One region of the Fusibacter fontis genome, then DNA from elsewhere that is predicted to be linked to it. Evidence: riboswitches for the same ligand, from Rfam matches in the RefSeq annotation. Region 1 holds a riboswitch; each other region holds the start of a gene.

Region 1 (3,511 bases):
ACCTGCCAATATATCGCCAGAGGCTTCTTTTTCTGCGGTTTCTTCTCATGAACAAGAGCACGTATCCAATGAAAGAGCCAGCGCTCAGGCTGAAAATAGAGAAGTTGTCTCTCAAAATGTAAAAATATTTTCAGATATCTGTCCTGAATGCGGAAGAACGTATGCGAGTGGTGGCGTGACGACAACTGTAACAGCGTCAAAAACACCTGCACCTTCACATTATCAATCGTCTCCAGAAAAAAAGGGCAACCTATTGGATGCCCGTGTCTGATGAAGACTGTTCAATATCACGTCGTATAGCGATCATGACATCAGGTGTATCTGTGATGATAGCATGACAGTGGTTTTTAATAAAAAGTTTTGCATAGTTTGGATCATTGACAGTGTAAGGATTTAATTTGATTTGGTGTGAAGTGTATTCATCTAGTTTTGATTGAGTTAGGGTCAAATGATTGGGGTGATAAAAGTTCGCTTTTAATTTTTGAATATATTCCCAAGGATCCACCATAGCGCATGTGGTTAATAAACCGATTTGAGCCTCTGAATCTATTTCTTTTATGCGCTTTAGCGCGTAATGGTCAAATGATGAAAAGATCAGTTGAGACGATGGTAGATAACGATAGCAAAGGTCTAAAGTGCGTTGTTCAATGTTTGGATAAAAATCACTCCCTGCTTTAAACTCTACGTTTAACAGCAGTTTTTTATTGAATTTTTCTTGAAGTGCCGTCAGGAGCATGAGGACTTCTTCGAGTGTCGGAATTTCTTCGGATTGATTTTTGTAATGAACACGGCAATCTTTAAGCTCTTTTGCAGTCTTCTCGTAAATGGCACCTTTTACGCCACACATTCTATCTAATGTAAAGTCATGAAATACCATGATTTGACCGTCTTTTGAATAATGGATATCGAGTTCAATACCGTCTGCGCCTTGGTTAATGGCATTTTCAAACGATAAGAGTGTATTTTCTGCATAGTAGGCTTTGGCACCTCGATGACCTAAAATATATGTCATATTTTCCCTCCTAGTATTTCTTTCTTTTCTAATTATAACGCGAAATGAATGATTCTAAAAGGAAAAAGGTACATTTCAATCAAAAGTGTTTATAAAATTATACAACTGCGATTCCAGCTTCTTCAAACGTAATCATGTCGTTGATCATGGCACAGGCAGCTTCGAGAATGTTAAAGGCCAAAACTGCACCACTTCCTTCGCCTAATCGAAGTTCGAGGTTGAAAAACGGCTTCATACCCAAGAGTTCTGTAGCAAGAGCGGCGCTTTTTTCAAGCGATGCGTGTGAAGGAAATAAGAACGATTTACAGCTTGGACAGATTTTTTCAGCCAATAGTGCCGAAACGGTGGAAATATACCCATCGATAATTACGGGTACCCGGTAGAGTGCTCCACCCAGCATGATTCCCGTGATTCCAGCAATATCCAGACCGCCAACTGCAGAGAGAATATCGATAGGGTCAGAGGTATCAAAGGATTTGCAAGTTAAAGAGCGTTTGATGACAGCTGCTTTGTGAGATAATTTTTCTACTGGAAAGTTTGCACCAACGCCAGTGAGTTCATCGGGATCTTTTCCAGATAAAATGGATAAAATCGCAGTGGAGGTACTTGTATTTCCAATGCCCATTTCACCAGTTGCGATGACATTGTGTCCTTCTTGAACCGCACGCCCTACCATGTTAATACCAACCTGAATGGCCTGAATCACTTGATCTCGAGACATGGCATGTGTCTTTGATATATTGTGTGTACCGGGCATGATTTTATGATTGATGAGTAATGGATGCGAGTCAGGTGTGTTGATACCGATATCCACAGGATAGACCGTTGTCTGTGTCAATTTTGCAAATGCACCGACCCCAGTGATACCTTTTGCGATATTGATGGCTTGAACCAAGGTCACGATTTGTGGGGCAGAGGCAATATTTTCTTCGCAAACGCCATTATCTGCACACATCACAATCAGTGCTTTTTTCTCGATTTTGGGTTCAATCGTCCCATAAATTCCTGCAAGTTTAATAGCGACTTCTTCAATTTGACCGAGTGAACCTTGCGGTTTAACCAGTTGATCAATACGACAACGCGCTTGTTGCATCGTCGTCTCGTCAAGGGGTTGAATTGTTTTTAATGATGGTTGAAACATAAGCCCTCCTAATTAAAATTAGCCTTTAAATAAAATAAAACCCATTACCCCTAGGGGTAATGGGTTTTGCCGTCATCCATTCGTTCGATCATAGGCAGGTCTCCTGGCTTAACATCTTCGTAATTTGCGCCTTCCCAGTTTCCCAGTGGCAAATGCAAATACTCCGTTTTACAGTGATGGGTTCGCTTAGGATTTTAACCTAATTCCCTATTCTCCAAATAAATGGCACCTATAACACCTTTATTTTACTGATTCTTATGAAAATTGTCAATTTGAAGTTGGATTTCTAAAAAAATTTTAATCTTTACAAAATAATTTGCATTTGTGATATAATAGGTCTGGAGAATATTTTAGGAGGCGCAAGTATGATATCAAAAGAAATCAGTGAAGGCTTAAAAAACGCTTCATGGATTAGACGGATGTTTGTTGAAGGTGGCAAACTAAAAGAGCAATTTGGTGAAGATAATGTCTATGATTATAGTTTAGGTAATCCTTATTTTGAACCACCAAAATCAGTAACTGATAAATTGAAAGAACTTGTTAATGGAGATTTTGAAGGATCCCACCGTTATATGGACAACGCAGGTTACAAAGATGTCCGTCAAAAGGTAGCAGAGTATATTAATAAAGATGCTCAAAAACCACTGACACATGAACATATTCTCATGACAGTTGGCGCTGCGGGTGGTATCAATGTCTTTTTAAGAACCGTTCTTGATCGTGGAGATGAAGTGGTTATTTTTGCCCCTTACTTTGCAGAGTATCTCTTTTATATCAATAACAATAATGGCATTCCTAAAATCATCAAAACAGATGAAAAAACATTTGAGCCTGATTTGACTACTTTTGAAGAACAAATCACGGATAAAACGCGTGTTGTCATCATCAATTCGCCAAATAATCCAACAGGGGTTATTTACTCAGAGCAGACACTTAAGGGAATGGGCGAAATTTTAGCACGTAAAGAGAAAGAGTTTGGAAGAGAGATTTATTTAATTTCTGATGAACCTTACAAAGTCTTGATATATGGTGATGCTAAAGTACCTAATATCCTTAATTTTTATCACCATGCAGTGATGATCAATTCGTTCTCAAAATCATTGGGACTTGCTGGTGAAAGAATTGGTTATATTGCAATTAATAGTACATTTGAAGATGTGGAACTTTTTATGGGCGGCTTGGCATTTGCGAATCGCACACTGGGTTTTGTCAATGCACCAGCTATTTGGCAAAAAGTAATCGCGGATTCACTTGATGAAACGATTGACATCTCTCTTTATGAAATCAGACGAAATGTGCTGTATTCAAAATTGAAAGCTTTAGGATTTGAAATGGTGGAACCAAAAGGTGCATTCTAT
Region 2 (3,511 bases), 1.4 Mb from region 1:
GTGTTTCACCGCTAAGTCTGCATTCTTCCATGTACTCAGCCCAAAGCAACTTCTTGCTTACACCGTTTTTAAGCAGTTCGCCTCGGATGTACGCATAGTTGGGTTGGCGCTTGCCATGAGGCTCTTTCTGAGCAGGGAAAAGTAATGTTTGCCACTCATGGTTGGTTCTTGTGTTACTCTTTGTCCACTGGACACCTAATTCGGTCGCTTTTTTAACTATTTTTGCGACTGTGTTGCGCGAACAAGAACAGCTGAGCGCAATATTTCGCTCACTAAACCCAAGACTTTTAAGTCTCAGAATTTCATTATAATCGGTCATTAAATGACCTCCTTTACATGTATTTACATCTTTTGGATGTATGATTACAGTATAAAGGTTTTATTTCAAATGGCTCACACAACGGAATGGTGGCTCAATCTAAAACGGAATGATGGCTCAATTATATCGGACAGGTGGATCAATTTAGTGCGGATTATTCAATCATCATTTGTTTATAATCTTTTTTACATTATAATTGATAATAAAGACCTAATCAAACGATTTAATAAGTGTGACGTTTATTTAATAAAAAAATTTACTATGCGTATTCACAATTGCTTAGGTAGGCAATTATTCTAGCTTTATAGTTCGGTATTTGTATTAAGTGGTTTTTTATAGGGAATTTTATTAATTTTACTTAAGATGATTATAGAATACATTGATATTTGAATAGGAGCGAGGGATAAATCGGTTTTATTCTTAGGTGTGAAAATTTAGATTATTTAGGAGGTTATATGAACTACTTCAAAGAACAGTTTTCGCTAAAAGCGACGAATGGTAAAATTGTTGATTTGGAATTATTGAAATCTCAGAAGTTTATCCTTTATTTTTATCCCAAAGATCTTACATCAGCTTGTTCACTCGAAGCAATTGAGTTTGCGCAGTTATATGACGAGTTTAGAATGTTGGGATATCATATTTATGGTATTAGTAAGGATTCGCTGACTTCTCATGAAAAATTTAAGGATAAAAATACCTTACCATTTACACTGATCAGTGATCCTGATAAGTTGTTAATTCAGTGGTTTAGTGTATTAAAAGATAAAAAATTATATGGAAAAATTGTAAAAGGCATTGAGAGATCCACGTTTATTTATAAAGAAGATTTACTCTTGATTAATGAGTTTAGAAATGTTAAAGCACCTGGGCATGCAAAAAAAATTCTAGATTTTTTACAAGGGATTGAAATCAAATAGGAGTTCGCAGTAATGAATCTTTTGTCATATTTGAAATTCACCTAAATCCTTGACACGTGCTATCTCAAATAATATAATGAACATGTTAAGTTAACTGAATAGGAATAAAGGTGCTTAGTTAAAAGCTAAGAGGGAAAGAGGTTAAAATCCTCTGCAGCCCCCGCTACTGTAAGTAGGGATGAAATTCGCATTGCCACCAATTTTGGGAAGGCGCGATGAGTAAGTTGATCTACAAGCCAGGAAACCTGCCTTTGTTTTGAATGTTTTATCGGCTTCGGTGGGAGGCAGGGTGATTTATACAATGATTCATTGTATTCAACACACGTTTCCGACGTGTGTTTTTTATTTAGATGGATAAAATTTGACTGAGTTCAAAGGTCTAAAAGTTAATGGTTAAACTTTAGAATTATAAGTCATAATTTAAAGATGGACGTCAGATTTTAAAGTTTGAAGTCGGAAATTAAAATTTGGAGTCGGATTTTTGGTTTGAAATCGGAATTTTTGAATGGATATTTAGAATTTTGATAGTGAGTAAGATTCTTTCATATATGCGAGGGATTATGTCAAAAAAAATTATGTTTCAAGGAACGGGCTCTTCTGTTGGTAAAAGTATCACAGTAGCTGCTGTTTGTAGAATTTTAAATAATAGAGGCTTTTCGGTTGCGCCATTCAAATCTCAGAACATGTCGTTAAATTCTTTTATTACCGATGATGGTAAAGAGATGGGAAGAGCTCAAGTTGTTCAAGCTGAAGCCGCACGAATTAAGCCATTAGTTGAAATGAATCCGATTTTATTAAAACCTACAAATGAAATGGGTAGTCAGGTAATCCTTAATGGTGAAATCTTTCAAAATATGGAATCAAGCCAATATTTTTCGTCAAAAGAATACTTAATTCCACATATCCAGAAGGCGTTTAATACCTTGTCGTCTCAGTATGAAGTCATTGTGATTGAAGGCGCTGGTTCCCCTGCTGAAATCAATTTGAGAAGTCGTGATATTGTCAATATGGGATTGGCTGAAATCATTGATACAGACGTTATATTGATTGGAGATGTCGATAAAGGCGGGGTATTTGCATCACTTTATGGGACATTTATGTTGTTCTCAGAAGCTGAAAGAAAGAGAGTCAAAGGCTTTATTATTAATAAGTTTCGTGGACATGTCGATTTATTAATGCCCGGTGTTGAAATGCTTGAAAAATTAATTGATCGCCCGTGTTTAGGTGTGCTTCCCTTTATTTCAAATTTAAAAATTGATGATGAGGATAGTGTTTCAGAACGCTTAAATTATCAATCGGATAAGCAAATCAAAATTGGTGTAGTTAAATTGCCTTATATGTCAAATTTTACTGATTTTGTACCGTTTGATTTGGAAAGTGATGTAAGTTTAGAATATGTGATGACACCTGATCAATTGAAAAATTGTGATGCCGTGATTCTCCCTGGAACTAAAAATACAATGAACGATTTGAAATTTTTGATCACATCTGGATTCAGTCAAGCAATTTATAATGCGCATCGACATAATGTGCCTGTTATTGGCATATGTGGCGGCTATCAGATGTTAGGCAAATCAATTGAGGATATTTATCATGTAGAGTCTTCGGAACAAAAAATGAATGGATTAGGACTCTTAGATGTAAGCACAAAGATGGCACTCACCAAAACAACACGACAGGCGTCTGGAGTGACGATGAATCCGTTTTTAGACATAGAGATGAAACAAATGGAACTAAAAGGCTATGAAATTCATATGGGAGAAACAGAGTATTTGAATCATCAAGTTCAGCCATTTATGAAAACGGATTGTTCTGAATTCGATGGTGCGATTTCAAGTGATGGACTTGTTCTTGGAACATATTTTCATGGTATTTTTGAAAATGATGATTTTCGAACCTTATTATTAAATGCGTTAAGAAAGAAAAAAGGTATCGAAGAATGTAATAACGGACTCGACTACGAGGTGTTTAAAGACCAAGAATATAATCGATTGGCACAAACTGTCGAAGAGCATTTGAATTGTGAATTACTACTTAAAATATTAAACGAATCAAGAGAGTGAATCCGTGGATAATTTTGAAAACATGCTTATTTATAGTTTTATCAATATTGCAATTGCATTATTGTTAGACGCATTGCTAGGTGATCCTCCTAATTGGCCGCATCCAATTAGGTTCATAGGATGGATGATTGCTAAAATCGAAAAAATCGTTCGAAGATATGTGAAAAATCTTTATCTCGGAGGATTCATATTAATGATTGGAACCTTGACTT
Region 3 (3,511 bases), 760 kb from region 1:
GATGGAATGAAACCCTAATTCCTGTGCTGCGGATAATCCAAATCCTACAAAATTTCCAACGTGTACAATCTGATGAATCGAAATATGTTGATGTTCAATAGCATATTTTTCTCCATGTTGGCCAGGAACCAGAACAACATCGAGAACACCTAGTGATTTTTTTTGTGACAATTCTGTGTAAATAGTGCTTTTAAACGCATCTTCACTCATTGGACGAACAATTCCTGTTGTGCCAATAATTGAGATGCCTCCTTCTATTCCTAAACGAGGATTAAATGTTTTTAACGCTATTTCTTCCCCTTTTGGCACACAGATAGTCACGCGAACTCTTTGCTTACCATCGAGCAATGGGCGTAAGTTATGTCGAATCATCTTCAGCGGAATTGGATTGATTGCCGCATGACCAATAGGTATTTGTAGCCCTGATTTTGTAACAATTCCGACACCTTTACCGCCACGAATATCAATATCGCCCATTGTGTGTGTCCATTCCACTATGGCCTCTATTTCAAGTTGATTGGTGACATCGTGATCATCACCGGCATCTTTAACAATCGTACATGTGACTGAACCATCATCATTGCGCGTAATCTTTGCAACCGGTACAGTAAGTTTGGATGCGTCTGGGAGCTCGATATCAATCGCATCAATTGTAGACACCTTTGTTTGGCTTAACATGATGAGAGCCGCTTTCGATGCCGCAGTCGCGCAGCTTCCAGTTGTGAAACCCTTTCGCAATTTAACCGCTTGGTCAGATAATTCATATAAATTTAGAGATTGATTATGCTTTTGATTGACTTCTTGTATTGTGTTTTGTTTTGCCACTTCAGATGCACCTCGATATCTTCGATGAAATTAATGGATTATAACATAAGTTTATCTACCAACTGCATCGTATAATATAGCGTTAACAATGGCTGCTGCAACATTGCTACCACCTTTTCTACCAAGTGCTACAATCGAAGGTAGCGTACTTTCGTACAGTGCCTGTTTTGATTCAGCAGCACCAACAAAACCAACCGGAACACCTATGACTCCGATGACATCAAATTTTGATAAATTTGAGTGTTCGAGTAGTTGAAAAATAGCAGTAGGCGCATTTCCAATGACAAATACTTTCTTTCCTGGTTCAGTTAAAGCCATTTCAATCGCAGCCATTGATCTTGTAATGCCTTTGCTAGAGGCAATCACTTGGGCTTCCTCCGATGAAACAAAGCATTTGACCTGCCAATTTGATTTGTTTAGGGCTTTTTTATTGATACCTGATAAAGCCATTTGTGTATCGGTGTAAAGTGTCACAGTTTCACCCGTGAGTGCTATGAGCTGCTCGACAAATGATGAATCTACTTTTAAATTCTCTAGGTAATCAAAATCAGCAGAAGTATGGATGACTCTTTTGTATATATGATGATGTGAATTAGGATATGTCCATGCATGATCTTTCATAATGTTTTCAATGATTTCAAAGCTAGTGGACTCTATTTTCATCGGATCTTTGATATAACTCATATCAAACCAACTCTTGTAGCAATGAGTTTCACAATTGTTTCATCAAACCCTATATTTGATAGAAATTGGATGCTCAAATCTGGATATTTAAGTTTTTCACTTTCAATGACTGACGGAATATCTTCAAGAATATGGTTCCCTTGAAATAAAAAGAAAGGAAAAATGGTTAGTTGGCGGACGCCATTTTGATATAACGTTTCAATAGCTGTCTCCATGGAAGGTTCCATTAATTGAAGGTAGGCTTTTTCAAGTAAAACTTCTCCGGAATATTTTTTTAAAGCATCCATGTATTGTTCCATGGTTTCATTTGTTTTTTCAACTTTACTTCCGTGTGCGAGTATTAAAATTGCGGATGGATTCATCGTTCACCTCATTAATGAATTATTTTGTTGTTTAAAAATAATGGCATAAAAAAAACACAACCTGATGGTTGTGTTTAGTTATATACTTATCATATTTTACATACTTGAAAAATATATCTTACATTAAACCTCCCACCGAAGTTTGTTTGTTGCAAAAATTATGGCAGGTCTCCTGGCTTAGATATCATCCTACTCTCTCGCCTTCCCAATAATCAGTGGCATGTGAGATTTCGTTCTTCTTTACAGTAGCGGGGGCTGCTGAGGTTTTTCACCTCATTCCCTATTAACCTTTCGTATGATCGAAAGGACCGATAATCTGATATTCAATTAAAAGTATCATATCATAATGAATTTATTTTGAAAAGTCTCTTTTCTGAAAGTTTTTTCAAAGTTTTTTCAAAGTTGATCAATTTTTATTAACCAAGGCGGAGTTTTACTCGAAAGCCAAGGATAATTTTTTGATTTTAGCCAAATGCAGAGTCGCAATCTCTACTTCACTAAACTCCTGACGTTTTCAGCACGCTCAGGGAAATCTGTGATGATGCCGTCTATGTTATATCGCATCACTTCGTTGAGACCAACGACTGTATTCACAGTCCATACCCATACTTTTCGGTCAAGCGAATGTGCTCGCTTGACAAAATCCGTCGTGAGCATGTTTGCACGAATGGTGTAAAAATCCACATCGAGAGCAGCTAAATTCCCCGAAAAATAATAGAGAATTTGTCCGATTTTGATGTTGGGATTGATGGAGCGAATCATCACAAGTATTTTTGTATTAAACGACTGAACGTAGACTTCGTTTTCCATATCGAGAGCATCAATGAGAAATATCAGTTTGGGTATGAGAATATTGAGTCGATCTTCTGCTTTTATGTCGATGATTACTTTAATTTGTCCTTTGCATGCTTTTAAAACATCTTCGAGTTTTGGAATATTTTCACCGGTAAACTTTTTCGAAAAATGTGATCCAACATCATAGGATGAAATAACACTATAAGGAAAATCTGATATCGCGATATTGGCACCTGCAGTTCGACTTAATGTTTTATCGTGGTGCAACACGAGTGTTCCATCCTCTGTGAGCATAATATCGATTTCAACGTAGTCTATTTGCTTGGCAATAGCCGATTGAACACTCGATAAAGTATTTTCTGGTGCGTCACTTGAATTCCCTCTGTGAGCGGCAATTTTTACATCGGATTTTTTAAAGGATTCAATCCATAAATAATTGATTCCAAAAGTCACAATAATCGTGATTGTCAAAATAAGGCCTGTAATTTTATGAAGTGCATGAACCCATTTTGGCCATTTGACTTTTCTCGAACGAAATTGGAATACGGGAATTTCTTCGCGGTCTTTTTCCATAACGGCTCTAAATAAAAACATCAAATACGTAATGATAAAAGGAAAACTGAGGAGTAGTATACTATAGGCGATAATACTGAGCAAATAGATGACTAATTTTTTGAGTGCGACAAAACGAATGAGTACATTCATCCATTCTGCAATCGTCTGCATCCATATGCCTAAAAAAAGCCAAACAAGTAAGACGATCAATAGCACTGGAACCCAATGAATGAGTGTTTTTAACTGATGTCTTCGAATCATTTTAAAGCTTCTTTTGAAAGCTTCTCGCG
Region 4 (3,511 bases), 1.6 Mb from region 1:
ATCTAGAAGCTCAGATACTTCTATTTCAAGATCGGGCATTTTTTTTATGTCTGAGTTAAAACAATTCTTGCAACCGATATGGCAATGAATCGCGCAGATAAGACAGCCGATAAACGGCGCATCCTCAGTTCTTTCGTGTTCGATGAGTTTATACCTTATCTTCATAATTGATGCCTCTCGTTAAATTCTTGTCGCTTACCGTCATTGAAGAATTTGACATTTCTCAGGTAACCGGTAATGCGCTGATATTTATCAATTTCCTCACCGCAGATGGGGCATGAGTCGGTTGCTTCGTTGATATAGCCGTGGTGCTTGCAGTAATAGTTAACAGGAGATAAACTCACATAAGGCACTTTATATTGAGTGCAGACCGTTTGAACTATTTTTTTAGCTTGTTGTCCGGTGATGGGTTTCCCTAAAAATACATGGATCACTGTCCCACCTGTAAAGAGAATTTGAATATCATTTTGATGATCAAAAACCTGTTGGATAGACTCGATTTTACCAACGGGGATATGGCAACTATTGGTATAATAGGGCGTTTCATACGTTCCTTGAGTTTTGATATCTGGAAAAATCTGCACATCCTTTTTTGCCAAACGATACGCCGTCGATTCTGCCGGAGTGGCTTCAAGATTATAAAGATTTCCCGTTTCCTCTTGAAAGTCTTTGAGTTTTTCACGCATCCATTCTAATACTTCGATGCTGAGTGCTTTACCTCTTTCGGATAAAATATCTTCCCCTAAGAAATTCTCACACATTTCATTGAGTCCCACGAGTCCAATGGTGCTAAAATGATTGTCAAATCCTCCAACATAAGTAGTAAACGCAGGAATTAGACCGGCATTCAAGACATTTTTTTCTAAAAATGAACGCTTGATTTCAAGACTGTCTTTTGCGAGAATCATATTCTTTTCAATGAGTTTAAATAAAGCTTGCTTGCTATTCGCTTGATAGCCATATCTCGGTAAATTAAGTGTTACGACACCTATGGAACCCGTGCTTTCGCCAGCGCCAAAGAGACCGCCATTTTTGCGTTCAAGTTCCCTTAAGTCAAGGCGCAAACGGCAACACATGCTTCGTGCATCTTCGGGTTTCATCTCGCTATTGAGAAAATTTGCAAAATAGGGATAACCAAATTTTCCTGCCATTTCCCAAAGGAGATCGTTAAGTGCATTGTCAAAATCAAATCGACTATGAATGTTATAAGTTGGAATGGGATACGCAAACGGACGTGAATTGGCATCTCCTTTAATCATCAGTTCATAAAAGGCGCGATTGAATAAATCCATCTCTTTTTGACAGTCCCGGTACGTATAAGACAAACGTTCTTTACCCATATATACGCGTTGATCAATTAAATCAAGAGGAGGCGTTAAATCCAATGTAATATTGCTAAATGCGGGTTCTGCACCTCCGCGCGAGTTGGAATTAATAGAAAAAATGAAATTCTGTAAATTTTGTTTCACTTCATCATAAGTGAGATCATCTTCTTTTATAAAAGGTGCAAGATACGTATCCACAGAACTAAAGGCAACAGCGCCCATAATCTCATTTTGATAAATCGTGATGAGGTTCGATAGCTGATTTAGAATTGAAGCAAAATGCTTTGCAGGAGATGACACGGGAATATTGGGGATGCCTTTGACGCCTTCTTGAATGATGCGTCTAAGTGAGTAACCACAGCAATAAAGCGTGATGCCGCCAAGATCGTGTATATGATAATCGCCCTCAATGTATCCTTTTGAAATTTCCGCCGGATACACATGGCGAAGCCAGTAATCCTTTGATACTTCGCTTGAGAGATGTTTATTGAGTGCCCCATAACAATAAGGTGAGTTTGAATTCTCCTTGACGCGCCAATCTTGCTGATTTAAGTATTCTTCCACAATTCTTTGACTTTCTAGCATATTAAGCCTCCTTGACCAGTTCGTTGATAGATTCAATCATAGATTTAATTCAACACACAAAAAAAGCACTTCCATCCAGTGGAAATGCTTCTGTAATCAAGAGAGTGTCAAGCGAATCATCATTCTGAAAAATCTTTCGAATCATCATTCTGAAAAATCTTTCGAATCATCATTCTGAAAAATCTTTTGATATACTTCAAGACCCCATCCCCGGGTGAGTATGTTTTGTTGGCAGGTCTCCTGACTCGTCTTCATCCGCATGTATCCCTTCCCGGCAGTGCCAGTGGTTTGATACAATTGTTCGACTTACAGTAGTGGGTGCTGTTCAGGCTTATCCTGATTCCCTTTTAACATGTGCGACCAACAAAGGTAGTGCTCTTAAATTGTGTTATCAAACAAATGATAGCACTATATATTGTGGTTTGCAAGAGGCGATTTTTTGATAATGAGCCAAATTCCCACTAACAATAGTCCTAAACTCATCCATTGAGACGTTGAAAAAAGCCACTGAAAGCCTCTTTCTGTATCCCCGCGAAGATACTCTAAATTAAATCGCATCACGCTATAGAGAATGAGGTAAACACCTGCTAAAAACCGAGATGAACGTTCTTTTTTTGCATACACAAATAAAATGAAAAAAATAAACAAGTTGAGAATACTTTCAACTAGTTGAACTGGAAACAATGGAATCCCCGATGGAGCGATGGGCGAATGTGTAAAAATCACATGAAAGGGTCCGTGATATGGAATCCCATAACAACAACCTGCTGCGAAACATCCAAGTCTGCCAATTGCGTGAATGAGCGGAATCGAAGGAAGAATCACAGACATCAGTCGACTAAAAGACACCTTAAACTGTTTCGAATAAATATACGCCATGGCGATGCCACCGATAAGCCCACCGTAGAACACAAAGCCACCAGATAAAATGCCCATTAGGACATCTGGATGCGAGAATAAGAAAGCTCTCTTCACCCAAAGCAAACGGGCATTTACAATTAAATATAAAAGTTTTCCACCAACTGCCAATCCAATCACTCCATAGATGTATGTAAAAAATATATCTTCTTTTAGGATCCCTCTATTTTTACTGAGGTAAAGTGATGCCAGAATACCTAAAATGACACCAATGGTAATCAATAGCCCATAGGTGGCAATATCTTTTCCCAAGACATGTAGCACTGGATACATATGAACCTACTTAGTAGCTTCCTAAGCCTAAACTAGCAATTGCACCTACACAAGCTACGCATGCGATAAATGTTAAAGCAGTTAATACAAGTGCGATGATGTTTAGAACAACACCTGCAGTTGCCATGCCAGATGGGCGTGTTTTCTTAGAATTGATTCCCAAGATCAATCCTACGATAGAAAGAATAAGACCTAATAAAGCACCATAGCCAAAAAAGATTGTAACCAAAGAAACAATACCGAGAACTAACGAAGCAATCGCTTTACCGTCAGCAGGTTGTTGTTGATTTGGTTGAGGTTGATAATTGTTTTGTTCCATATAAATAACCCTCCTAAAATATTATGCGTCTGTATAGACACTTTCATTGTAGCATTTATTGTGGAGAGTTTCTACTAAAATAGTTATATTG

What was found. A riboswitch is a leader RNA that binds a small molecule or an ion and turns the genes downstream of it on or off. The one in region 1 is predicted to bind cobalamin.
Region 2: another riboswitch for cobalamin. It lies ahead of ACZ41W_RS06225 (cobyric acid synthase); the one in region 1 lies ahead of cobT (nicotinate-nucleotide--dimethylbenzimidazole phosphoribosyltransferase).
Region 3: another riboswitch for cobalamin. It lies ahead of ACZ41W_RS03245 (sirohydrochlorin chelatase); the one in region 1 lies ahead of cobT (nicotinate-nucleotide--dimethylbenzimidazole phosphoribosyltransferase).
Region 4: another riboswitch for cobalamin. It lies ahead of ACZ41W_RS07660 (ribonucleoside triphosphate reductase); the one in region 1 lies ahead of cobT (nicotinate-nucleotide--dimethylbenzimidazole phosphoribosyltransferase).

The regions. Positions count from the first base shown of each region.
Region 1 covers NZ_AP042445.1:3,303,838-3,307,348, forward strand. Annotated here, with positions in the region: gene ACZ41W_RS14990 (hypothetical protein) at 1-271, shown strand, start outside; gene ACZ41W_RS14995 (glycerophosphodiester phosphodiesterase) at 251-1,012, opposite strand; gene cobT (nicotinate-nucleotide--dimethylbenzimidazole phosphoribosyltransferase) at 1,110-2,153, opposite strand; cobalamin riboswitch at 2,230-2,401, opposite strand; gene ACZ41W_RS15005 (pyridoxal phosphate-dependent aminotransferase) at 2,519-3,511, shown strand, end outside.
Region 2 covers NZ_AP042445.1:1,382,429-1,385,939, reverse strand. Annotated here, with positions in the region: gene istA (IS21 family transposase) at 1-319, opposite strand, end outside; gene ACZ41W_RS06230 (peroxiredoxin) at 775-1,236, shown strand; cobalamin riboswitch at 1,328-1,503, shown strand; gene ACZ41W_RS06225 (cobyric acid synthase) at 1,797-3,299, shown strand; gene cbiB (adenosylcobinamide-phosphate synthase CbiB) at 3,304-3,511, shown strand, end outside.
Region 3 covers NZ_AP042445.1:719,478-722,988, forward strand. Annotated here, with positions in the region: gene cbiD (cobalt-precorrin-5B (C(1))-methyltransferase CbiD) at 1-825, opposite strand, end outside; gene ACZ41W_RS03240 (precorrin-8X methylmutase) at 877-1,509, opposite strand; gene ACZ41W_RS03245 (sirohydrochlorin chelatase) at 1,506-1,871, opposite strand; cobalamin riboswitch at 2,017-2,200, opposite strand; gene ACZ41W_RS03250 (glycerophosphodiester phosphodiesterase family protein) at 2,361-3,511, opposite strand, start outside.
Region 4 covers NZ_AP042445.1:1,698,345-1,701,855, reverse strand. Annotated here, with positions in the region: gene ACZ41W_RS07665 (4Fe-4S cluster-binding domain-containing protein) at 1-165, opposite strand, end outside; gene ACZ41W_RS07660 (ribonucleoside triphosphate reductase) at 162-1,910, opposite strand; cobalamin riboswitch at 2,124-2,290, opposite strand; gene ACZ41W_RS07655 (prolipoprotein diacylglyceryl transferase) at 2,319-3,101, opposite strand; gene ACZ41W_RS07650 (DUF4190 domain-containing protein) at 3,112-3,420, opposite strand.